DNA from 3 places in the Rhodoplanes sp. SY1 genome. Region 2 is predicted to be linked to each of the others. Evidence: riboswitches for the same ligand, from Rfam matches in the RefSeq annotation. Region 2 holds a riboswitch; each other region holds the start of a gene.
What was found. A riboswitch is a leader RNA that binds a small molecule or an ion and turns the genes downstream of it on or off. The one in region 2 is predicted to bind cobalamin.
Positions count from the first base shown of each region.

Region 1: another riboswitch for cobalamin. It lies ahead of ABTU92_RS17990 (FecCD family ABC transporter permease); the one in region 2 lies ahead of ABTU92_RS21085 (DUF1636 family protein).
Region 3: another riboswitch for cobalamin. It lies ahead of ABTU92_RS16855 (TonB-dependent receptor); the one in region 2 lies ahead of ABTU92_RS21085 (DUF1636 family protein).

Region 1 is NZ_JBEOMB010000064.1:113,378-120,278, reverse strand. Features, by position in the region: gene ABTU92_RS18005 (AsmA family protein) at 1-2,770, opposite strand, end outside; gene ABTU92_RS18000 (FAD-linked oxidase C-terminal domain-containing protein) at 3,221-4,669, opposite strand; gene ABTU92_RS17995 (thioesterase family protein) at 4,772-5,281, shown strand; cobalamin riboswitch at 5,540-5,748, shown strand; gene ABTU92_RS17990 (FecCD family ABC transporter permease) at 5,846-6,880, shown strand; gene ABTU92_RS17985 (ABC transporter ATP-binding protein) at 6,877-6,901, shown strand, end outside.
Region 2 is NZ_JBEOMB010000089.1:6,778-13,678, reverse strand. Features, by position in the region: gene cobN (cobaltochelatase subunit CobN) at 1-2,679, opposite strand, end outside; gene cobW (cobalamin biosynthesis protein CobW) at 2,682-3,722, opposite strand; gene ABTU92_RS21085 (DUF1636 family protein) at 3,725-4,138, opposite strand; cobalamin riboswitch at 4,242-4,465, opposite strand; gene cobO (cob(I)yrinic acid a,c-diamide adenosyltransferase) at 4,590-5,207, shown strand; gene ABTU92_RS21075 (cobyric acid synthase) at 5,364-6,869, shown strand.
Region 3 is NZ_JBEOMB010000061.1:5,270-12,170, forward strand. Features, by position in the region: gene ABTU92_RS16830 (DUF2336 domain-containing protein) at 164-1,330, shown strand; gene ABTU92_RS16835 (Hpt domain-containing protein) at 1,459-2,169, opposite strand; gene ABTU92_RS16840 (response regulator) at 2,183-2,731, opposite strand; gene ABTU92_RS16845 (NAD kinase) at 2,971-3,753, opposite strand; gene cutA (divalent-cation tolerance protein CutA) at 3,831-4,166, shown strand; cobalamin riboswitch at 4,394-4,601, shown strand; gene ABTU92_RS16855 (TonB-dependent receptor) at 4,788-6,901, shown strand, end outside.

The DNA.
Region 1 (6,901 bases), on a different contig from region 2:
CGAGGCGGGTGCGCAGCGACAGGCCCATCGGCACCTGCCGCAGCTCGGCATCGAGCGACAGGCCGCCGTCGGCGAGCCGCCCCCGCGCCTCCTCGACCGCCACGGCGAAACCATCGAAGCGCACGGCGGTGCGCAGGTCGCGGGCGACCAGGCCGGGCAGCAGAACGGCGCGGCCGGCCTCGATCTCGACCCGGCCGAACAGGTCGGCGAAGCCGGGCCGGCCGAACGGCTCGGCCGACCACGGCGCGGCATCGCGGCCGGCGGGGGTGGCCGGGCGTCGGGCCGCGCCCGCGAGCGCCGCGACGAGCGGCGCCATGTCGAGATCGCTGGTCGCGATGCGACCCGTCACGGCGCGCGGCTCGGACAGATGCAGACCGAGATGCCCCTTCAGGCTCGCCCCGGCGAGCCGGCCGGCGAGGTCGTCGAGCCGCAGGTCCGGCCCCGACAGGGTCAGACGGGTGTGCAGCGACAGCGGCACCGGGCCGGCCCCGGCCGGCACGAGGAGTCGCGCGTCGGAGGCCGTGACGGTCACCTCGGCGCGGCCGGATGGGCCGTCGGCCTCGCGCCGGCCGCTGCCGGTCGCCGACACCCACAGACCGCCGGAGGCGACGTCGAGCTTGCCCGTCACCTCGCCGTCGAGCCGGCCGCCGCCGGACAGCGCGACCGTCGCCGGGCGTTGATCGAGCGCCACCAGCCGGTCGAGCCCGGTGAGGGCGGCGAGCGCGGCGCCTTCCTTGGCCTCCACGCTGCCGTCGAGCCGGACCTGGGCCTTGGTCGGATCGGCCGGATCGCCGGTGGCGCCGGCCGTCAAAGCCAATCGGATGGTGCCGAGCCGGCCGTCGACCGACAGGCTCGCCGTCGACCGCTTGGCGTTCGGCGCGACCGGATCGTGCAGGGCCGGCGCGACGTCGAGGCGGGCGCGCAGCTCGGCGGCGCCCAGTGCGGCGGCGTAGCGGCGCAGCGCGCGGGCCTGCTCGGGCGCGACCTCGTCCAGGAGTCCGAGCAGCGCGTCGGTGCGCGGCGCCTTGACGTCGAGCGTGACGGCGCCCTGCGGGGCCGTGATCGAGGTGTCGATGCGGCCGGCGCCGGCGAGCGTCGCGCCGCGCAGGTCGCCGACCGCGAGGCGCTCGATGGTCAGCCCGTCCTTGCCGTAGCCGACCCGCGCCTCGACCCGCTCCGCCGCGATGCCGCCCCAGGCGACCTTGCCGGCCGCCACCCCGATCGTCGCCTCGCCGGGCCAGCCGATCCGGCTGCCGGCAAAGGCCTCGCCGACCAAAGCGACGGCGCCTTCGAGATCGACCTCGGCCGATCGGACATCGGCCTCGAGCCGCGACGGCGTTCCGGACGCGGCGCGCGTGTAGGCGACGCGGCCCTCGACGGTCTTGCGGTCGATGGCGAGCGACAGGCCGTCGACCGCGATGCGGTCGCGGTCGAGCGCCACGTCGCCCTTGGCGCGCAGCACGCCGAGCGGCCTGTCCTTGCCGGTCTCGGCGCGCCCCTCGATCCAGGCGCCGAGCGCCCGCGGATCGCTCGATTCGAGACTCACCGGGCCGGCGAAGGCGAGGTCGGGGCCGCTCGAACGCAGCATGCCGGCGAGGCGAAGCTGGGTGAGGCCCGGGAGGCGCAGCTCGACGCCGTCGAGCGTGAGGCCCTCGGCGGTGGTCGCCAGCCGGCCCCGGATGGTCTGATACGCCGTGCCGCCGACGACGAGCTGGTCGACCTCCAAGGTCGCCGCGACCGGCATCGGCGGCGCGATGGCGCTGGTGAACCGACGGAGCGCATCCGGCCCCGCCGCCGGTTGCCCCGCAGCCGCGGAGGCGACGCCATCGAGGCGATCCAGGTCCACATGGCGGCCGACGACGGATAGATCGAGCCGCGGGAAGCGGCCGAGCACCAGGTCGGCCGACCCGGCGAGCCGGACGGCGCGCTCCTCCGCCCCGTAGGTCACCTCGGCCTGGGCCAGCTTCACGCGCGACGGCGTCGCTTCGACCTTGCCGGCGACGCGCCACGGCTCGCGGGGGCGGCTCGCGGCGACGCCGAGCGGCGCGCCGGCGGGCCGCGACAGCGCGAGGTTGCCCTCGTAGCGCGGGCTTCCGGCGAGCCACAGCGTGCCGTCGGTCTCGACCGCGAAGGGCTGGTCGAGCGGATCGACATTGAGGCGCAACCGCACGCCGCCGTCGGCGCCCGCCCGGCCGGCGCCGACCCGCACCCCGTAGACGCGGCCGCCGGTGACGAAGGCGCCCTCGCCGCGCAGCGGCCCGGCGAGCGAGCGCAGGTCGCCCTTGAACGAGACGGTGTCGAGCGTGACGGTGCCGCCGGTCGCCGGATCGGCCAGCACGGCGCGGCCGTTCTCGACGACGAGACGCTCGACCGACAGGACATCGGGATCGAAGCCGGAGGGCAGCGCGCCGCCGCGCGCGCGGCCGCCGGCGTCGAGCGACAGATCGAGCTGCGGCGAGTCGAGGGTCAGCTCGGAGACCTTCCACTCGCCGCGCATCAGCGCGCCCAGCGCCAGCTCCACCCGCATGCCGCGGGCGCTCATCCGCACCCCGCCGGTGGCGAGCGCGACGCTCTTCAGGTCGAGCGAGGGGGTCGGCAGCAGGCGGACGTCGATCGGCCCGGTGATGGCGACCGGCGTGCCCACCGCGCGGGTCGCCTCCGCCTCGATGCTGTCGCGAAACCCGTCCCAGTCGACGAAATGCGGCCCGACCAGCGCCGTCACCAGCGCCAGGATCATCGCCACTGCCAGGCCGAGAAGGGTGGTCTGCACCGAAAGCGCTCCGGACCGCTGCCCGGGGACGTCCCGCTCACGGCGCGACAGCGTCGCCGCCGTCCGGACATCGCGACCGCCGTCGCTGCATACCGCTGCAGCGAAAAGCGCCGTCGCGCGTCCCGGAGTCGAGGAGCCCCCGAACTCGAACTCTCGCGGGAATCAGCGGCGATTATATGTCGCCACGGCACTTTACCGGCAAGCGTTGCGGCACATTGGTGGGGAAGCGCGGCCGCGTGTCCCGGGCGCGGCGCCAAGCGCCGCGAACCGGGACCCAGGGCGATCAGGCAAGGAATCCGCCCCGGCGCCTTCCGAGCCGCCGGTTGTGCGGCCCCTGGACCCCGGCTCTGCGGCGCCTCGGGCCTGTGGCCAGATGCGCCTTGTCCGGGGCACGAGGCTGCGAGTCGGGACGGCGGCCTCGACCAAGACGATGCGCCGTCGTCCGCGATCTCACGTCTGCGACACGAGGTCCGCCGGCACGATCTTGCCCGGATTCATCAATCCGGCCGGGTCGAGCGCGTGCTTGATCGCCGCCATGGCGGCCAGCGCCGGGGCGCCGAGCTCGGCCTTCAGGTATTTCATCTTGCCCTGCCCGACGCCGTGCTCGCCCGTGCAGGTGCCGTCCATGGCGAGCGCGCGCTCGACCAGCCGCTCCAGCAGCGCCTTGGCGCGCTTGACCTCGTCGGCGTCGTCCATGTCGACCAAGAGGCCGAGATGGAAGTTGCCGTCGCCGACATGGCCGACGATCGGCGCGACGAGGTTCGACGCGGCGATGTCCTCCTGGGTCGCCACCACGCATTCGGCGAGGCGCGAGATCGGCACGCAGACGTCGCTCGCCACCGACTTGGTGCCGCGACGAAGCGCGCCGGCCGCCCAATAGGCGTCGTGCCGGGCCTGCCACAGCCGGGTGCGGTCCTCGGGCCGGGTCGCCCAGTCGAACGGCCCGCCGCCGTGCTCCTGCGCGATGTCGCCGAACTGCGCCGCCTGCTCGGCGACGCCGGCCTCGCTGCCGTGGAACTCGACCAGCAGCAGCGGGACCTCCGGCAGGTCGAGCTTCGAGTAGGCGTTGACGGCCTTCACCTGGAGCTGATCGAGCAGCTCGATGCGGGCGACCGGGATGCCGGTCTGGATCGTCGTGATCACTGTGTTGCAGGCCGCCTCGACGGTCGGGAACGGGCAGATGCCGCCGGCGATCGCCTCCGGGATGCCGTGCAGCTTCAGGGTCAGCTCGGTGATGATGCCGAGCGTTCCCTCCGAGCCGACGAACAGCCGGGTGAGGTCGTAGCCGGCGGCCGACTTCTTGGCCCGCGTGCCGGTGGTCATCAGCTCCCCGTTGGCCAGCACCACCTTCAGGGCGAGGGTGACGTCCTTCATGGTGCCGTAGCGCACCGCGTTGGTGCCCGAGCAGCGGGTCGCCGCCATGCCGCCGAGCGCCGCGTCGGCGCCGGGATCGAGCGGGAAGAAGAGGCCCTGGTCGCGCAGATACTCGTTGAGCTGCTTGCGGGTGACGCCGGGCTCGACCACCACGTCGAGATCCTCGGCATGGACGGCCAGCACCTTGTTCATGTCGCGGGTGTCGACGCAGATGCCGCCGAACGGCGCGTTGACCTGGCCTTCCAGCGACGTGCCGGTGCCGAACGGGACGATCGGAACGCCGGCGGCCGCGCAGATGCGCACGATCTTTTGAACATCGGCCGTGCATTGCGGAAACACGACGGCATCGGGCGCCTCGCTGGGCAGCCAGCTCGCCATGTTGCCGTGCTGCTCGCGGGTGGCCGCCGCCGTGGTGAGGAGGCTCGGGCCGAATTCCTGCGCCAGCGTGGCGATCACGGACTCGACGGCGGAACGCGACGGCCGGACCGAAGCCGGCGCCGCGGCCGGGTGGGCAAGCGAAGTCATGGACGGTCAAACGCCTTTTCGGGTGTGCGGTGCAGCGTCGCAAAGCGGACACGGGCTCGCGACTTCGTCATGATTCGCTGCCATACTGGATTTATGAACATCATGCTCGACCATGCCGACCTGAAGCCGGTGTTCTTCGCTCCGTTCGTCTCGTCCGTCATGCGGGTCGAGCCGGACTGGATCGACTACAACGGCCACCTCAACATGGCCTATTACAACGTGCTGTTCGATCGCGCCGCCGACGAGGTCCTGGCGCTGATCGGCGCCGGCACCGACTATGTCGACCGGCAGCGCCATTCGTATTACACGGCCGAGACCCACGTGCGCTACCTGCGGGAGCTGAAGGCCTCCGACGCGGTGCGCGCAACCTTCCAGCTCCTCGACCACGACGCCAAGCGGCTGCACTATTTCGAGCAGCTTTTCCACGCCGACGAAGGCTGGATGGCCGCCACCCTGGAGGTGATGGCCCTGCACGTCGACATGGACGCGGCCCGCGCCGCCCCGGCCCCGCCCCTGATCGCCGCCCGCCTCGCCGAGATGAAGGCCTCGCACGCCATGCTGCCCCGCCCCGAGGCGGCCGGCCGCCGCGTCGCCATGCCGGCGCGGGTGTAGGCGCAGAGGACTACTCGCCGTCCGACGTTCGCCGCGTCGTTACCTCTCCCCGCGTGCGGGGAGAGGTCGACATTCGCGCGCCCAGCGCGGATGTCGGGTGAGGGGGCGTCGCCGCGAGTCTCTGCTTTGCGGAAGCGCCCCCTCACCCGTCTCGCCGCTGCGCGGCGAGCCAACCTCTCCCTGCGCGCGGGGAGAGGGAACCCTCCCGGTGCCGCCAGCCTGCATCGAGCCGTTCTTGTGCCGGGCAACCCGCCGTGGTTTAACGCCGATGTCGTCGGTGCCTCCACCCGGAGGTGAAACGGGAACACGGTAAGGACGTCCTCCGATCCGGACACGTTCGAAACCGCGGCTGCCCCCGCAACTGTGAGCGGAGCTCCTCGTCCGAACGCCACTGGCCGCTGCGGCCGGGAAGGCGGACGAGACCTGATCCGCGAGCCAGGAGACCGGCCGGCGACAGGCACGTTCGGTCGACGGTGGGTCGACGGAGGATTCCCCTTGAAGCTGTCCGCCGCGGCCCGCTCCGCCGTCGCCGACCCGCTCGCGCAGCGGGACCGCTCGCGCGACATGGTACGTGAAAACACCGCCCGCGACGCATCCCGCCGTCGGGCATTGGTGATCCTCACGCTGTCGGCGCTGGTCGCCGTGCTGGTGCTGCTGTCGCTCGGTCTCGGCTCGGTGCGGCTGTCGCCCACCGAGGTCGCGACCGCGCTGTTCGGCGGCGGCAGCGAGGAGAGCCGCATCATCGTCCAGGAGATCCGGCTGCCGCGGGCGATCCTCGGCGTCGCGGTCGGCGCCGTGCTGGGCCTCGCCGGCGCCGCCCTGCAGGGGTTGCTGCGCAACCCGCTCGCCGCGCCGGAGCTGTTCGGTGCGCCCCAGGCGGCGGCCTTCGGGGCCGTGCTGGTGATCGCCACCGGGCTCGCCGACGTGCTCTCCTTCGCGCTGCCGCTCGCCGCCATCGCGGCCGCCTTCGTCTCGGTGTTCGTGCTGCTGGCCGTCGCCGGCCGCAATGCGAGCCTGCTGCTGCTGATCCTCGCCGGGCTCGCGCTCTCCGCGCTGGCCGGGGCCGGCACGGCGCTGACCATGAATCTGGCGAAAAATCCGTTCGCGGCGTTGGAGATCTCGTTCTGGCTGCTCGGCTCGCTGGAGGACCGCAGCATGCGCCACGTGGCACTGGCGCTGCCCTTCGTGCTCGCCGGCGGCGCGCTCCTGCTGTCGCAGCGCCACGCCTTCCGGGTGCTGAGCCTCGGCGAGGAGACGGCCGCGAGCCTCGGTGTCGACGTCGCCCGCACGCGGCTTCTCGTGATTCTCGGCGTGGCGCTCGGGGTCGGCGGCTCGGTCGCGGTGTCGGGCACGATCGGCTTCATCGGCCTCGTCGGGCCGCATCTCGCCCGCCCGCTGGTCGGCCCCGATCCGGCCCGCCTGCTGGTGCCCAGCGCGCTGCTGGGCGCCGCGCTGCTCACCGCCGCCGACATCGCGGTGCGGCTGCTGCCGGCCACCACCAGCGTGCGGGTCGGCGTGCTCACCGCGCTGATCGGCGTGCCGTTCTTCCTGTGGCTGATCGTGCGCGAGCGGCGCTCGCTCGGCGGAGGCGTGTCGTGACCGCGCCCTATCTGGTCGCCG
Region 2 (6,901 bases):
GACCGTCTCGGCGACGCCGACCCCGTAAGCGCCGGGCGCCGGGCCGAAGACACGCGGGCCACCGGCGGTCCGGAACGGGTTCTCCTCGGCCGGCTCGTCGCGCGCCGCGAGCGCCGTGACGGCCTGCTCGAACAGCACCGGCAGGCTCGGAAACACGTCGCGGAACAGGCCGGAGATGCGCAGCGTCACGTTGATGCGCGGGCGCCCGAGCTGGGCGAGGGTGAGCACCTCGAAGCCGGACACGCGGTCGGAGGTCGTGTCCCAGGTCGGCACCACGCCCATCAGCCGCAGCGCCATGGCGAGCTCCTCGCCGGCTGTGCGCATCGTCGCCGAGCCCCACAGGTCCACCACCACGGAGCCCGGATACTCGCCGTGATCCTGCAGGTGCCGGGTCAGCAGCGCGTCGGCGAGGCGGGCGCCCTGGTCGGCGGCGGCACGGCTCGGCACGGCGCGCGGATCGACCGTGAAGAGATTGCGGCCGGTCGGCAGCACGTCGCGCCGCCCGCGCCACGGCGAGCCGGCCGGCCCGGGCGCCACCGCGCGGCCGTCGAGCGCGGCGAGCAGGCTCGTCTGCTCGACTCGCGCGCAGACATCGAACGGCACGTCGGCGGACAGCACCTCGTCCGGCACCACCGGCACGCGGCCGAAAACGTGCAGGCCGTCGGAGAACTGCGTCGCCTTCACGTCGCACACGAAGGCGTCGAGCCTCACCACGGCCTCCTGCGGGCTCGTGTCGTCGGTGATGCCGGTGTCGTGGTTGAGCCCTGTCTCTTTCGCGGCGGCGACGATGTCCTTCGCCAGCCGCTCGCGGCGGCGCGGGTCGAGCCCGTCGGCGTTGGAGTACTCGTCGAGCAGCCGTTCGACCGTGTGCAGGCGCTCCGGCACGGCGCTCTGCCGTTGCGGCGGCGTCATGTGGCCGATCGTGACGGCGCCGAGCCGCCGCTTGGCGGTGGCCGCCTCGCCCGGATCGTTGACGATGAACGGATAGACCACCGGCGTGGCCCCGAGCAGCACGTCGGGCCAGCAGGCCCCGGACAGCGCCACCGCCTTGCCGGGCAGCCATTCGAGCGTGCCGTGCGCGCCCATGTGGACGAGCGCGTCGATATTGCAGACTTGGCGCAGCCACAGATGGAAGGCGACGAAGCCGTGCCGCGGTGCGCGGCGTGCGTCGTGATACTCGGCCGCCCGCGCGGCGCGGCTGCCGCGCTCGGGCTGCGCCGCGACGATCACGTTGCCGCAGCGGATGGCGCGGAAGTGAAACCGGCCGTCGCGCACCGAAGGGTCATCTGCGGGAGCGCCCCACTGCGCGATCAGTTCCGAGCGCAGCGCCGGGTCGAGGTCCTGCAGTGCGGCCTCGTAGTCGGCGAGCGGCCACGCGTTCTCCTCCGCCAGCAGACGCGTGATCAGCGTCGCGTGATCAGGCGGCGCATCCGCGACCGCGTAGCCTGAGCCGGCCAGCGTGGACAAGAGTGCGACGGCGCTCTCCGGCGCGTCGAGGCCGACCGCATGGGCGATCTGGTCGTCGCGGCCCGGATAGGCGGACAGCACCAGCGCGAGCTTTCGCTCCGCGCGCGCCGTGCGGCGCAGCCGCGCCAGTGCCTGCGCGCGTGCCGCGACCGCGGCGACGCGCTCGCCGTGCGGCGCGTGGACGACGCGGGCGAAGCCGAGATCGGGATCGACCGGCTCGGGCTCCTTGAACGAGACGACGCCGGAGAACACGCGGCCGTCGACCTCCGGCAGCACCACATGGATGGCGAGGTCGGACGGCGACAGCCCACGCTCCGACGTCGCCCACGCCTTCTGCGACGATCCGGCCAGCGCCACCTGCAGCACCGGCGCATCGGCCGCGTCGAACGACCCGCCGTCGGCGTCGCGGGCCGAGAAGGCGGTGGCGTTGACGATCACGTCGGGTCTTATGCGCGCGAGCTGATCACGCAGCCAGGCGCGCGTCTCCGGCTCCTTCAGGCTGCCGACGAAGACGCCGACCGGCGTCAAGCCGCGCGCCTTCAACGCTGCAGTCAGCGCCTCGACGGGCGCCGTGTCGGCCGCCGCCAGGATGGCGCGATAGAACACGACGAGCGCGCGCGGCGCGTCGCCCTCGTTCGGCGCGTCGACCGGACACGCCGAGAGATCGCCGGGGAAGAAACCGTGGCGGGGCAGGGCGCGCACGCCGAGGATCGGCACGGCCCACAGGCCCGACGCGAGCGCGAGCTGGGCGAGCGCGCCTTGCGCGGCGCGCGCCCCGCCGGTGTCGCACAGCGCCTGCAGGCGGCGCAGCGTCGAGACCGGCACGTTGGAGGCCTCGTCGAGCCGCGGGTCGGCGCGGCCGTCGCCCGGAACGATGGCCAGCGCGATGTTGTTCCGCGCCGCCACGGCCCGCAGCTCCTCGATGCCGTAGCGCCAGTAGTCGAGCCCGCCCAAGAGCCTGATCAGGATGCCCTTGGCGTGCGACAGCGTCTTCTCGATGTAGAGATCGACCGAGAGGGGATGCTGCAGCCGCGCCAGATTGGCGAGACGCAGGCTCGGCAGATCGTCGCGACCGGCCCGCCAGCCGGCCGCGAAGGCGCCGAGGTCGCTGTCCGCGAACGACAGGACGACGAGATCGGCGGGCGCGTGACCGAGATCCTCGGCCGCTGCCGCCTCCTCGAGGCCGTGCGTCTCGCGGAACAGGATGTGCATGGTCAGGCCGGCTCGCGCTGCAGGGCCGTCGTGACGGCGGCGTGGTCGAAGCCCTTCTGGCCGATGACGACGAGGCGCGAGACGCGCGGCTCGTCGGCGGCCCATGGCCGGTCGAACTGCGCCCGCACCCGGGTGCCGACGCCCTGCACCAGCAGCCGCATCGGCTTGCCGCGCACCGCGACGTAGCCCTTGGCGCGCAGCACGCCGTGATCGCGGGCGATGGCCTCGACCTTGGCCACCACCTCGGGGATGGCGGCGTGGTCCGGCAGCGTCACCACGATGGTCTCGAAGTCGTCGTGGTCGTGCTCGCCGTGCTCCTCGTGATGGCTCGGGCGGGCGGCGAGATCGTCCTCCGCGGCGGCGCCGAGCCCGAGCACGACGCGCGGGTCGACGCGGCCCTCCTGTGTCTCGATCACCGGAATCTTTCGCGGCATCTCGGCCTGCACGGTGTCGCGCGCCGCGGCCAGTGCCTGCCCGTCGACGAGATCGATCTTGTTGAGGATGACGATGTCGGCGCAGGCGACCTGATCCTCGAACACCTCGCCGAGCGGCGTGTCGTGGTCGATCGTCTCGTCGCCGGCGCGCTGTGCCGCGACGGCGGCGAGGTCGGGGGCGAACCGCCCGTCCGCCACCGCCTCGGCGTCGGCGACCGCGATCACGCCATCGACCGTGATGCGGGTGCGCAGATCGGGCCACTCGAACGCCTTGAGGAGCGGCTTCGGCAGCGCGAGGCCGGAGGTCTCGATCAGGATGTGCTCGGGCGGCTGCGGGCGGGCGAGCAGGGCCTGGATGGTCGGCACGAACTCGTCCGCCACGGTGCAGCACAGGCAGCCATTGGTCAGCTCGACGATCGCGTCCTCGGGGCAGCTCGGGTCGGCGCAACCTTTCAGAATGTCGCCGTCGATGCCGACATCGCCGAACTCGTTGACCAGCACGGCGAGCCGGCGGCCGCCCGGGTTCTCCATCAGGTGGCGCACCAGGCTGGTCTTGCCGGCCCCCAGGAAGCCCGTGACGATGGTGACGGGGATTTTTTCGAGCGACATTTTCAAGGCTCCTGCGTGGCGGCGGGCAGCGGCGGGATGCGGGCGACCACGCCCTTGCGGAGTATTTCCGGGCGCTCGCGCCAGGGCACCAGCCCGTCGGTGGTCGCAGCGTAGCGGGCGGCGCCAGAGAGAATCTCGTCGGCCTGCTCCGGCGCGAGGCCGCCATAGACGTAGCTCCAGCGGCCGGGACCCGCGACGGCGACCGAGCAGGCCCGGTTGCAGTTCGACAGGCACTCGGTCGGCACGATCGTCACGTCCTGGGCGGCGTGGCGCTGCTGGGCCGCGACCAGGGTGTCGTGGAGGAGGCGGCCCGAGCGCACCTCCTCGTCGGCAGAGAGCCGGCAGGTGACGCAGACGTAGAGGTTCACCGGGCCAGGCGGGATTGGTGAAGGGGCCGAAGGCTCCACGGGGGTCATGAATCGCTCATCGACGACGGGAGACGAATCCCCCGAGACGTGCGGCGAGCGGACCTGCACTCCGTTCGGCCGACATTCGCTCCGGAACACCCCGCCCGGAACGGCGTCAGTGGCAGGCGACGGCAGGTCTCCTGGCTCGCGGGTCACCGCCGGCACCGCCTTCCCGGGGAACGCCCCCAGTGGCTTCGGTGCAGGCTCGCCGCTCACAGTTGCGGGGGCAGCTCCGGCACGGCGCCGAGCCGGCCTCCCGCCTCGCGGGTGTCCCGGCTCGCCGCCTCCGATATTCCCTCTTGTCCGACCCGCAAGGCGTTTCGCGACATACGAAAACCTCCCGGCGGGCGGGACACCGTCGGCGCGAGGATCTGTGCGGCGGAAGTGCCGCCCTGTCAATCCGGCGGTTGCCCGAGCCGGCGCCCTGTGGTCCTGTCGCCATCCCCCGACGAGGACGCCCATGACCGCTCCAGAGACCGAGACCGACGAGGCCGCGCGCCATCGTGCCAAGATGGAGAAGCGCAAGGCCCTTCAGGACGCCGAGATCGCCTCCAAGACGGTCGAGAAGGGGTTGCTGCTCGTTCACACCGGCACTGGAAAAGGCAAGTCGACGGCCGCCTTCGGGCTGGCGCTGCGGTTGCTCGGCCACGGCGGGCGGGTCGGCGTCGTCCAGTTCATCAAGAGCCGGCCGACCGGCGAGAAGACGGCCCTGGAGGTGTTCGGCGACCGTGTCGTCTGGCACACGGCCGGCGAGGGCTTCACCTGGGAGACCCAGGACAAGGCGCGCGACATGGCGGCCTGCCGGGCCGCCTGGGAGACCGCCAAGGCGCTGATGGACGACCCGGCGTTCGGCCTGGTCATTCTCGACGAGCTCAACATCGCGCTGCGCTACGACTACCTGCCGGTCGAGGAGGTGGTGGCGACGCTCGCGGCGCGCCGGGGCGATCTCCACGTCGCCGTCACGGGCCGCAACGCCAAGCCGGCCCTGGTCGAGGCTGCCGACCTCGTCACCGACATGACGATGGTCAAGCACCACTTCAAGGCCGGCGTGAAGACCCAGGCCGGCATCGAGTATTGAGCGTGACGACTCGGCTGTCCGGTCGTCATTCCGGGGCGCGCCGAAGGCGCGAGCCCGGAATCCAGCCGCGACCGGAGCGCTCGGGACTGGATTCCGGGTCCGGCGCTGCGCGCCGTCCCGGAATGACCGTTCCCACGAGCAGCCCGTAGAAAGCGCATGACCGCCCGCACCCTCATGTTCCAGGGCACCGGCTCGGACGTCGGCAAGTCGCTGATCGTCGCCGGGCTGGCCCGGCTGCTGACCCGTCGCGGGCTGCGGGTGCGGCCGTTCAAGCCGCAGAACATGTCGAACAACGCGGCCGTCACGGCCGACGGCGGCGAAATCGGCCGCGCCCAGGCTCTTCAGGCGCGGGCGGCGCGGGTCGCGCCGTCTGTGCACATGAACCCGGTGCTCTTGAAGCCGCAGAGCGAGACGGGCGCCCAGATCGTCGTCCAGGGCCGCGTCTTCGGCACCGCGCGCGCAAAAGACTACCAGTCGCGAAAGGCCGCGCTGCTGCCGCATGTGCTGGACAGCTTTTCGAGATTGCGCGGCGAGGCCGACATCGTGCTCGTCGAAGGCGCGGGCTCCGCCTCCGAGGTGAACCTGCGGGCGAACGACATCGCCAACATGGGCTTCGCCCGCGCCGCCGACGTGCCCGTCGTGCTGATCGGCGATATCGACCGCGGCGGCGTGATCGCCAGCCTGGTCGGCACCGCGGCCGTGGTCGAGCCCGAGGATGCGGCGCTGATCCGCGGCTTTCTCGTCAACAAGATGCGGGGCGACCCGTCGCTGTTCGCCGCTGGCATGGCGGTCATCGCTAAAAAGACCGGATGGGTGCCGCTCGGCTTGGTGCCGCATTTTCATGACGCCCACCGGCTGCCCGCCGAGGACATTTATGGGCTCGAGGCCGGGCCCGCGGCTGCGTCCTCCGCCAAGTCAGGCAAGGTGCGCATCGCCGTGCCGGTGCTGCCGTCGATCTCCAATTTCGACGACTTCGACCCGCTGCGGCTCGAGCCCGCCGTCGACCTCGTGCTCCTGAGGAACGGCGCGCCGCTGCCGGCCGACACCGACCTGGTGATCCTGCCGGGCGCGAAGACGACGATCCGCGATCTCGCGGCGCTGCGCGCGGTCGGCTGGGACGTCGACATTCTCGCGCATGTCCGTCGCGGCGGCCGGGTGCTCGGCCTGTGCGGCGGCTATCAGATGCTCGGCCGCGAGATCGCCGATCCGGACGGCGTCGAGGGACCGCCCGGCACGGCGGCCGGGCTCGGGCTGCTCGACGTGATCACGACGTTGACCGGCGACAAGTCGCTGGTCGCGGTGACGGGCCGCACCGTCGAAGACGGCGTGCCGCTCTCCGGCTACGAGATGCATATGGGCCGCACGACGGGTTCCGGCACGGCGCGGCCGCTGGTGCGGCTCGACGATCCGCAGGGCGACGCGCAGGATGGCGGCCGCGACGACGGCGCCGTCTCGCCGGACGGCCGCGTCGCCGGAACCTACGTCCACGGATTCTTCGCCGACGATCGCCAGCGCGCCGCCTGGCTCTCTCGCCTCGGCGCGCCCGTCGCGGAGCAGGGCGGCCTCGCCTACGAGGCGATGGTCGACGAGACCCTCGATGCGCTGGCGTCGCATCTCGAGGCGCATGTCGACATCGAGGCCCTGCTCGGGCTCGCGCGCTGATTTACCGATGCTCGGGCTCGTGCCCCGGACAA
Region 3 (6,901 bases), on a different contig from region 2:
CTGGCGTTAACAAATCAGCAACAAACACAAAGATTTATGGTGAACCCTTTGTTAAGGGCGCGGCCGTAGGCTGGTGCATGGCGGGACTCGTCGGCCTCGGAGCGGGGCAGCCGGTCCCGAACGAGTTCTCCGTGTCGCCCTCTGTCGCGTCGGGTTCAGCAGCATGATCGTCCGCCAGTTTCTTCAGTGGGTCCGCACCGCGCCCGCCGGCGAGCGGGCCGAGGCGACCAGCGCGCTCGCGCGGGCCTATCTCTATTCCGATCTGCCGGACGACGAGCGCGACGCCGTCGAGGGCGTGCTGGTGATGCTGGCCGAGGACGTCTCGCCGCTGGTGCGCGGCGCGCTCGCCGGCGTGCTGGCGCCGAGCCGCGAGGCGCCGTCGACCGTGGTGCACCTCCTGGCGCACGACCGCCCCGACATCGCCGCCGTCGTGCTGGCCTCGTCGCCCTTGTTCATCGACGCCGAGCTGGTCGACCTCGCCGCGACGGGCGGCGACACCGTGCAGACCGCGATCGCCGGCCGCGCGCCGCTGCCGCGCGCCGTCGCCGCCGCGATCGCCGAGGTGGGCGGCCCCGAGGCTTGCCTGGTGCTGATCGAGAATCCGCAGGCCGAGATCGCGGCCCTGTCGTTCGCCCGGCTGGTCGAGCGCTTCGGTGATCTCGGCGCGATGCGCGAGGCGCTGTTGGGGCGGCCCGACCTGCCGGTCGAGTGCCGCCAGGCGCTGATCGCCCGGCTCTCCGCGACGCTCGCGGCCTTCGTGTCGGGCCGCTCCTGGATGGACGGCAGCCACGCCCGTACGGTCGCTCGCGAGGCCTGCGAGAAGGCGACCGTCGCGCTCGCCGCCCGCGCCGGCGAGGAGGGCGCCGCGCCGCTGGTGCGGCATCTGCGGGCGAGCGGCCAGCTCACCGCCGGCCTCATTCTTCGCGCGCTCCTGTCCGGCAATCTCGGGCTGTTCGAGGAGGCGCTGGCCGAGCTCGCCGGCCTGCCGCTGCGCCGCGTGCGCCTGCTGATCCACGACCGCACCGGGGTCGGCTTCCGGGCGATCTTCTCCCGCGCCGGGCTGCCGGGCTCGACCTTCCCGGCGTTCCGCTTCGCGCTCGAGGCGTGGCGCGAGGGGCCCGATCTCGACGGCGCCGCGCGCCTGCATCGCCGCATGGTCGAGCGGGTGCTCACCGCCTGCGGCCAGTCCGACATCGGCGAGGTCGAGCCGCTGCTCGCGCTGTTGCGCCGCTTCGCCGCCGAGGCGGCGCGCGAAGAGGCGCTGATCGCCTGCGAGAAGCTCGAGCAGGAGCTGGTCGCCGACCTGATGCGGATTCGCCTCGCGGCGTAGCGGCGTAGGGCGGGCGACGCGGAACGCGTTACCCGCGCCGTCTCACGTCGATGAAAACGACCGCTGTCTGGTGACCGATGGAGGAAGACCGCGTGGGCAAGGCGCGTCGCGCCATGCCCACCCTACGGTCAAGGCCCGTCGCTGCGCGGCACGGTCGGCGGGCTCAGCACCTCGTCGTCGTCGGGGAGGCGCCCGCCGTTCTCGCTCTTAAGGTGCTCGTCGACGATCTCGCGCAGCTTCGCCGACAGCGTGTCGGCCAGGACCTCGGCGCGCGCGGTGCCGTGCTCGCGCACGATCGCCCGCACGGCGTCGACATGCTGGTCGACCAGCGCGAGCGGGATGCGCTTACTGTCGATGGTGCGCTCGATCAGCCGGCACAGGCTCGCCGCCGCCGCGGCGGCGCGCGGAAAGCCGAGCGTCGCGGCCTGGCCCTTGATGTCGTGCGCGGCGTGATAGAGCGCCTGCCGGGTCTCGGCGTCGAAGCCCTTCGCCTTGACGGCCTTGCGGGCCGCGTCGAGGCGCTCGCACTCGTTGTCCATCCAGCCGGCGAACTCGCCGGAGAGGGCGGCGAGCGCCCGCTCGGCGTCGGCGACCGGATCGGGCAGGCCGGGCGCGGCATTGCGGGCCCACGCCTTGCGCAGGAGATTCTTCGGCACGATCACGGCGTGGTCGCCGTAATTGGTCACCTTCGGCGCGTCCGGAGTCTTGCTCGACGAAGACTTGCTCGACGAAGACTTGCTCGAGGAAGACTTGTTCGAGGAAGACTCGCCAGCCGACGTCTTGCCGGTCGGCTTTCCGGTCGGCTTTCCGGTCTTGCCGCCGCCTCGCCCGGAGGTCATCGGGTCACCCTGTTCACTCGGTGATCTTCACCCGCTCCAGCAGCGCCTGCTGCGGGATGATCTCGGCCTTCGCCGTGCCCTTGCGGCGCTCGACGCCGACATAGTTCGGGTTCACCAGGCGTCGCCGGTCGGGGCCGAAGAAGGTCTTGGTCTTGATGAAGGGACGCGGATTCACGACCACGGTCAAGATGCGCTGGTAGAGCGCGTTGGCCGAGATCGGCTTGACCAGGAATTCCGTCACGCCGCAGTCGCGCGCCGCCATCACGCGCTTCTTCTCGGAATGGCCGGTCAGCATGATGATCGGCACGAACGGGTTGGCGTTGGCGCCCGGCTGGCGGATCATCTGGGTGAGCTCGAGCCCGTCGAAGATCGGCATCGCCCAGTCGGTGATCACGATGTCCGGAATGTTGTGCGTGAACGCCTCGAGGCCGGCGGCGCCGTCCTCGGCCTCGTAGACCTCGCGGGAGCCGAAGCCGTGCAGCAGCGTGCGCAGGATGCGACGCATGTGCGCGTTGTCGTCGATCAGAAGAAACCGCAGCCGGTTGAAGTCGATGCGGACCATGGCTCACGCGAGACTGACACGATGCCTGAAGGATCAGGCTCGATCCTGCCCGCGAAGCTTTAAGGAAGGGTTTAGGTTAACCGGGCGGGGGCGGACGCCATTCGGTTGTCGATATCAGAGCACGTCATTCCGGGGCGCCGCGCAGCGGCGAACCCGGAATCCAGCCCCGCAGTCCGTGCATGCCACTGGATTCCGGGTTCGCGCCTTGGGCGCGCCCCGGAATGACGGAGCTCGTCGCCTCAATGGCTGAACTGCTCGCGCAGGATGCGCTCGTCGAGATTGTGGCCGGGGTCGAACAGCATCAGCATCTCGATCGCGTGGTCCATGCGGATCTCGACGTGCTTGACCGAGCGCACCTCGTCGTGATCGGCGACGGCGGCGACCGGCCGCTTGTCGGCCTCCAGCACCTCGATCGTCACCACGGCGCTGTCGGGCAGGAGCGCGCCGCGCCAGCGCCGCGGCCGGAACGCGCTGATCGGGGTCAGTGCGAGCAGCGGCGAGCCGATCGGGATGATCGGTCCGCCGGTCGAAAGATTGTAGGCCGTCGAGCCGGCCGGCGTCGCCACCATGATGCCGTCGGCCGTGAGCTCGCGCAGCCGCATCTTGCCGTCCACCATCACGTCGAGCCGCGCCGCCTGGTAGGTCTGGCGGAACAGCGACACCTCGTTGATGGCGCGGTGCTCGTGGCCGCCTCCGTCGACGTCGAGGGCGCGCATCAGCAGCGGGTGGATCACGGTCGCCTCGGCGTCGTGCAGGCGCTCCTTCAGCCCGTGCTCGTGATACTCGTTCATCAGGAAGCCGACGGTGCCGCGATGCATGCCGTAGATCGGCTTGCCGGTGCTCATGAAGACGTGCAGGGTCTTGAGCATCAGGCCGTCGCCGCCGAGCGCGACGATGACGTCGGCCTCGTGCGGATCGACATTGCCGTAGCGCTGGGTCAACCGGGCGAGGGCCGCCGTCGCCTCGGGGGTCTGGCTCGCCACGAAGGCGATCCGCTCGATCTCGGCAGGCAGATGGGTCATGCGCGGCTCGTGCGGCGGATCGTTCGGTGGTTCGTGCGATACCGGCGCCGCACCGCCGCCGACGCGAAGGAGTGGCGATGGAACGGGTGGTGTTCGTCTATACGACCTTTCCGGGGCTTGTCGAGGCGGAGGAGACCGGACGCGCGCTGGTCGAGGCGCGGCTCGCCGCCTGCGTCAACATCCTGCCCGGCATGGTCTCGCTCTATCGCTGGGAGGGCGCGATCGAGCGCGGCGAGGAGGTCGTGATGCTGATCAAGACCCGGGCGTCGCGCGCCGAGGCGGTGCGGGCCGCCGTCAAGGCGCGCCATTCCTACACGACGCCGGCCATCCTGGTGCTGCCGATCGAGAGCGTCGACCAGGCCTATCTCGGCTGGCTCCTGGCGGAGACCAAGGCGGACGACGCCGAGGACTGAAGACCCGTGTTCCAGGATGCTCCGGACGCCGTCATTCCGGGGCGCACCGAAGGTGCGAACCCGGAATCCAGCGGGCGAATCCGAAGGACTTGGTTGGATTCCGGGTTCGTGCGCCTCACGGCACACGCCCCGGAATGACTCTTCCGGGTGTGGGCTTCGCGCAACACTTCTCCGGCTAATGCACTCGGGTCGGGGCCTGCACGATTGACGCGCGGGGCGCGGGCGACCGAAGGTGCGGGTGTGCTGGTTCCCGGCGGGCGACCGCCGGGAGGAAAGAGGGAACACGGAACGCGCCCCGCGAGGGTCGTGAAGCCGTGGCTGGACCCGCAACTGTGAGCGGCGAGCCGCATCCACCGTGGCCACTGGGAAACCGGGAAGGCCGGATGCAGCGACGACCCGCGAGCCAGGAGACCTGCCCGCACAGTCACCCAACCGGTGGGCGGGAAGCCCCATACGGAGCGGTCTTTCGCAGCGGTGACACCGTGACCGGCGCGGGGACCGCTATGCTCGTTCGTCTCGTGAAGCGTTTGGACACCGATCGGCCGGGACGGCCGGACGGGCGTCTTTCGCGTCGGCTCATGCAACGCGAACCGCATGACCCTTTCGCGAAGGACGACAGGAATGACCCACGACCATTCGAACCGCGCTAGGGCGGCCCGCGCCGCCGGCCTCGCCGTTCTGCTCGGCAGCACGGCGTTGCTCGGCAGCGCATTGCTGCTCGCCGGTGACGTGCAGGCCCAGCAGGCGCCGGCGACGACCGACACCGCGCTGCCCGACCTCTACGTCACCGCGACGCGCCTCGGCGGCGGCGCCGGCGGCGCGCTCGGAATCACGGGTGCGTCCACGACCGTGATCACGGCCGAGGAGATCGAGCGCTCGCCCGAGCAGACCATCCCGGGCATCCTGGCCCGCGAGCCCGGTGTCCAGGTCTCGAACCTCTACGGCGGCGTCAACGGGGCGCGCGCCACCGTCGACATCCGCGGCTTCGGCGCCACCGGCGCCCAGAACACGCTGATCCTGATCGACGGACGCCGCGTCGATCTGCCCGATCTGCAGACCTTCGACTGGGGCTCGGTGCCGATCAACGCGGTCGAGCGCATCGAGGTGACGCGCGGCAACTCCGGCGGCGTGCTGTACGGCGACGGCGCCGTCGGCGGCGTCATCAACATCGTCACCAAGAAGGCGACCGGACGGCCGAACGGCGCCCGCGCCGAGGTCGCCTACGGCTCGTTCAACCAGGTCGAGGGCAGGGGCACGGCCTTCGCGTCGAGCGGGCCGCACGCGCTGGCGCTCTATGCCAATGCGGTGCGCTCCGACGGCTATCGCGACAACGGCCAGTATCATCAGACCAACGCCGGCGGCGACTATCGCTACACCCGCGACTGGGGCAGCTTCTATCTGAACACGACGCTGAGCGACCAGGTGCTCGGGCTTCCGGCCGGCCGCCGCGTCGACCCGACGCTCGGCCTGAATCAGCTCGCGACCGACCGCCGCGGCACCAACACGCCGTGGGACTTCGCCAACCAGCAGCAGGCGACGGCGACCACCGGCGTGACCTACGACCTGACGCCGGGCGCCGAGCTGATCGTCGACGGCGGCGTGCGGGTCCGCAAGCAGCAGGCGGCCTATTTCCCGTCCTGCCTCGACACCTTCACGGGCGTCTACAACTCGGCCTGCCGGCAGCAGATCGGCTCCGCCTACGACACGTCCTATTTCGAGTCCTCGCTCGTCACCTCGTCGGTGACGCCGCGCCTCAAGGTCGACACGACGGCGTTCGGCCTGCCGCTGAAGTCGCTGAGCGGCGTCGACGTCTATCACACCGACTATTCGTCGCCGCGCGCCCTGACGGAGGGTGCGGCGCCGCTGCACCAGTACGATCTCGACCAGACCTCGCTCGCCGCCTACACGATGAACACGGTGACGCTGTTCTCCACGACCGACGTCTCGGTCGGCGGGCGCGTGCAGCGGACCTCGCTGTCGGCGCGCGATGCCGTGAACGCGGCGGCACCGGGCTATCTCTACTTCGGCTTTCCGACCGTCGTGCAGGCGAACCCGCTCGACGACACCCAGACCAACCGCGCCTGGCACATCGGCATCGAGCACCGCTTCAACCAGCAGCTCACGCTGTTCGGCCGTACCGCGCAGAGCTTCCGGGTGCCGAATGTCGACGAGCGCATCGGCAGCGCGCCCTACGGCATGCCGAGCAATTTCGCGCTGAAGACCCAGACCTCGCGCGACTGGGAGGCGGGCGTGAAGGTGACGGCCGGCCCGATGTTCCTGCAATGGAGCATCTACGACATGGTTCTGGAGAACGAGATCTTCTACTCGCCGTTCACCACCACCAACGTGAATCTCGATCCGACCCGGCGCTACGGCTCCGAGGCGCTGGCGACCATGCGGGTCTCCGACACGGTGCGGCTGAAGGGCAGCTATGCCTATACGCGCGCCGTGTTCCGGGAGGGCGTCTATGCCGGCAACGACGTGCCGCTCGTCGCGCGCAACACGGCGGGCGTCGGCGTCGTCTGGAACATCCTCGACAGCCGCCTGGTGTTCACCGGCGACGTGCGCTTCGTCGGCTCGCGCCGCATGGACAACGACAGCCGCAATCTCCAGCCGATGACGCCGACCTACACGATCCTCGACGCCAAGATCGCCGGTGAGTGGGACCGCTACTTCTGGTCGTTCGCCGTGCAGAACCTCTTGAACGAGGACTATTTCGACTACGCGGTCGCCAG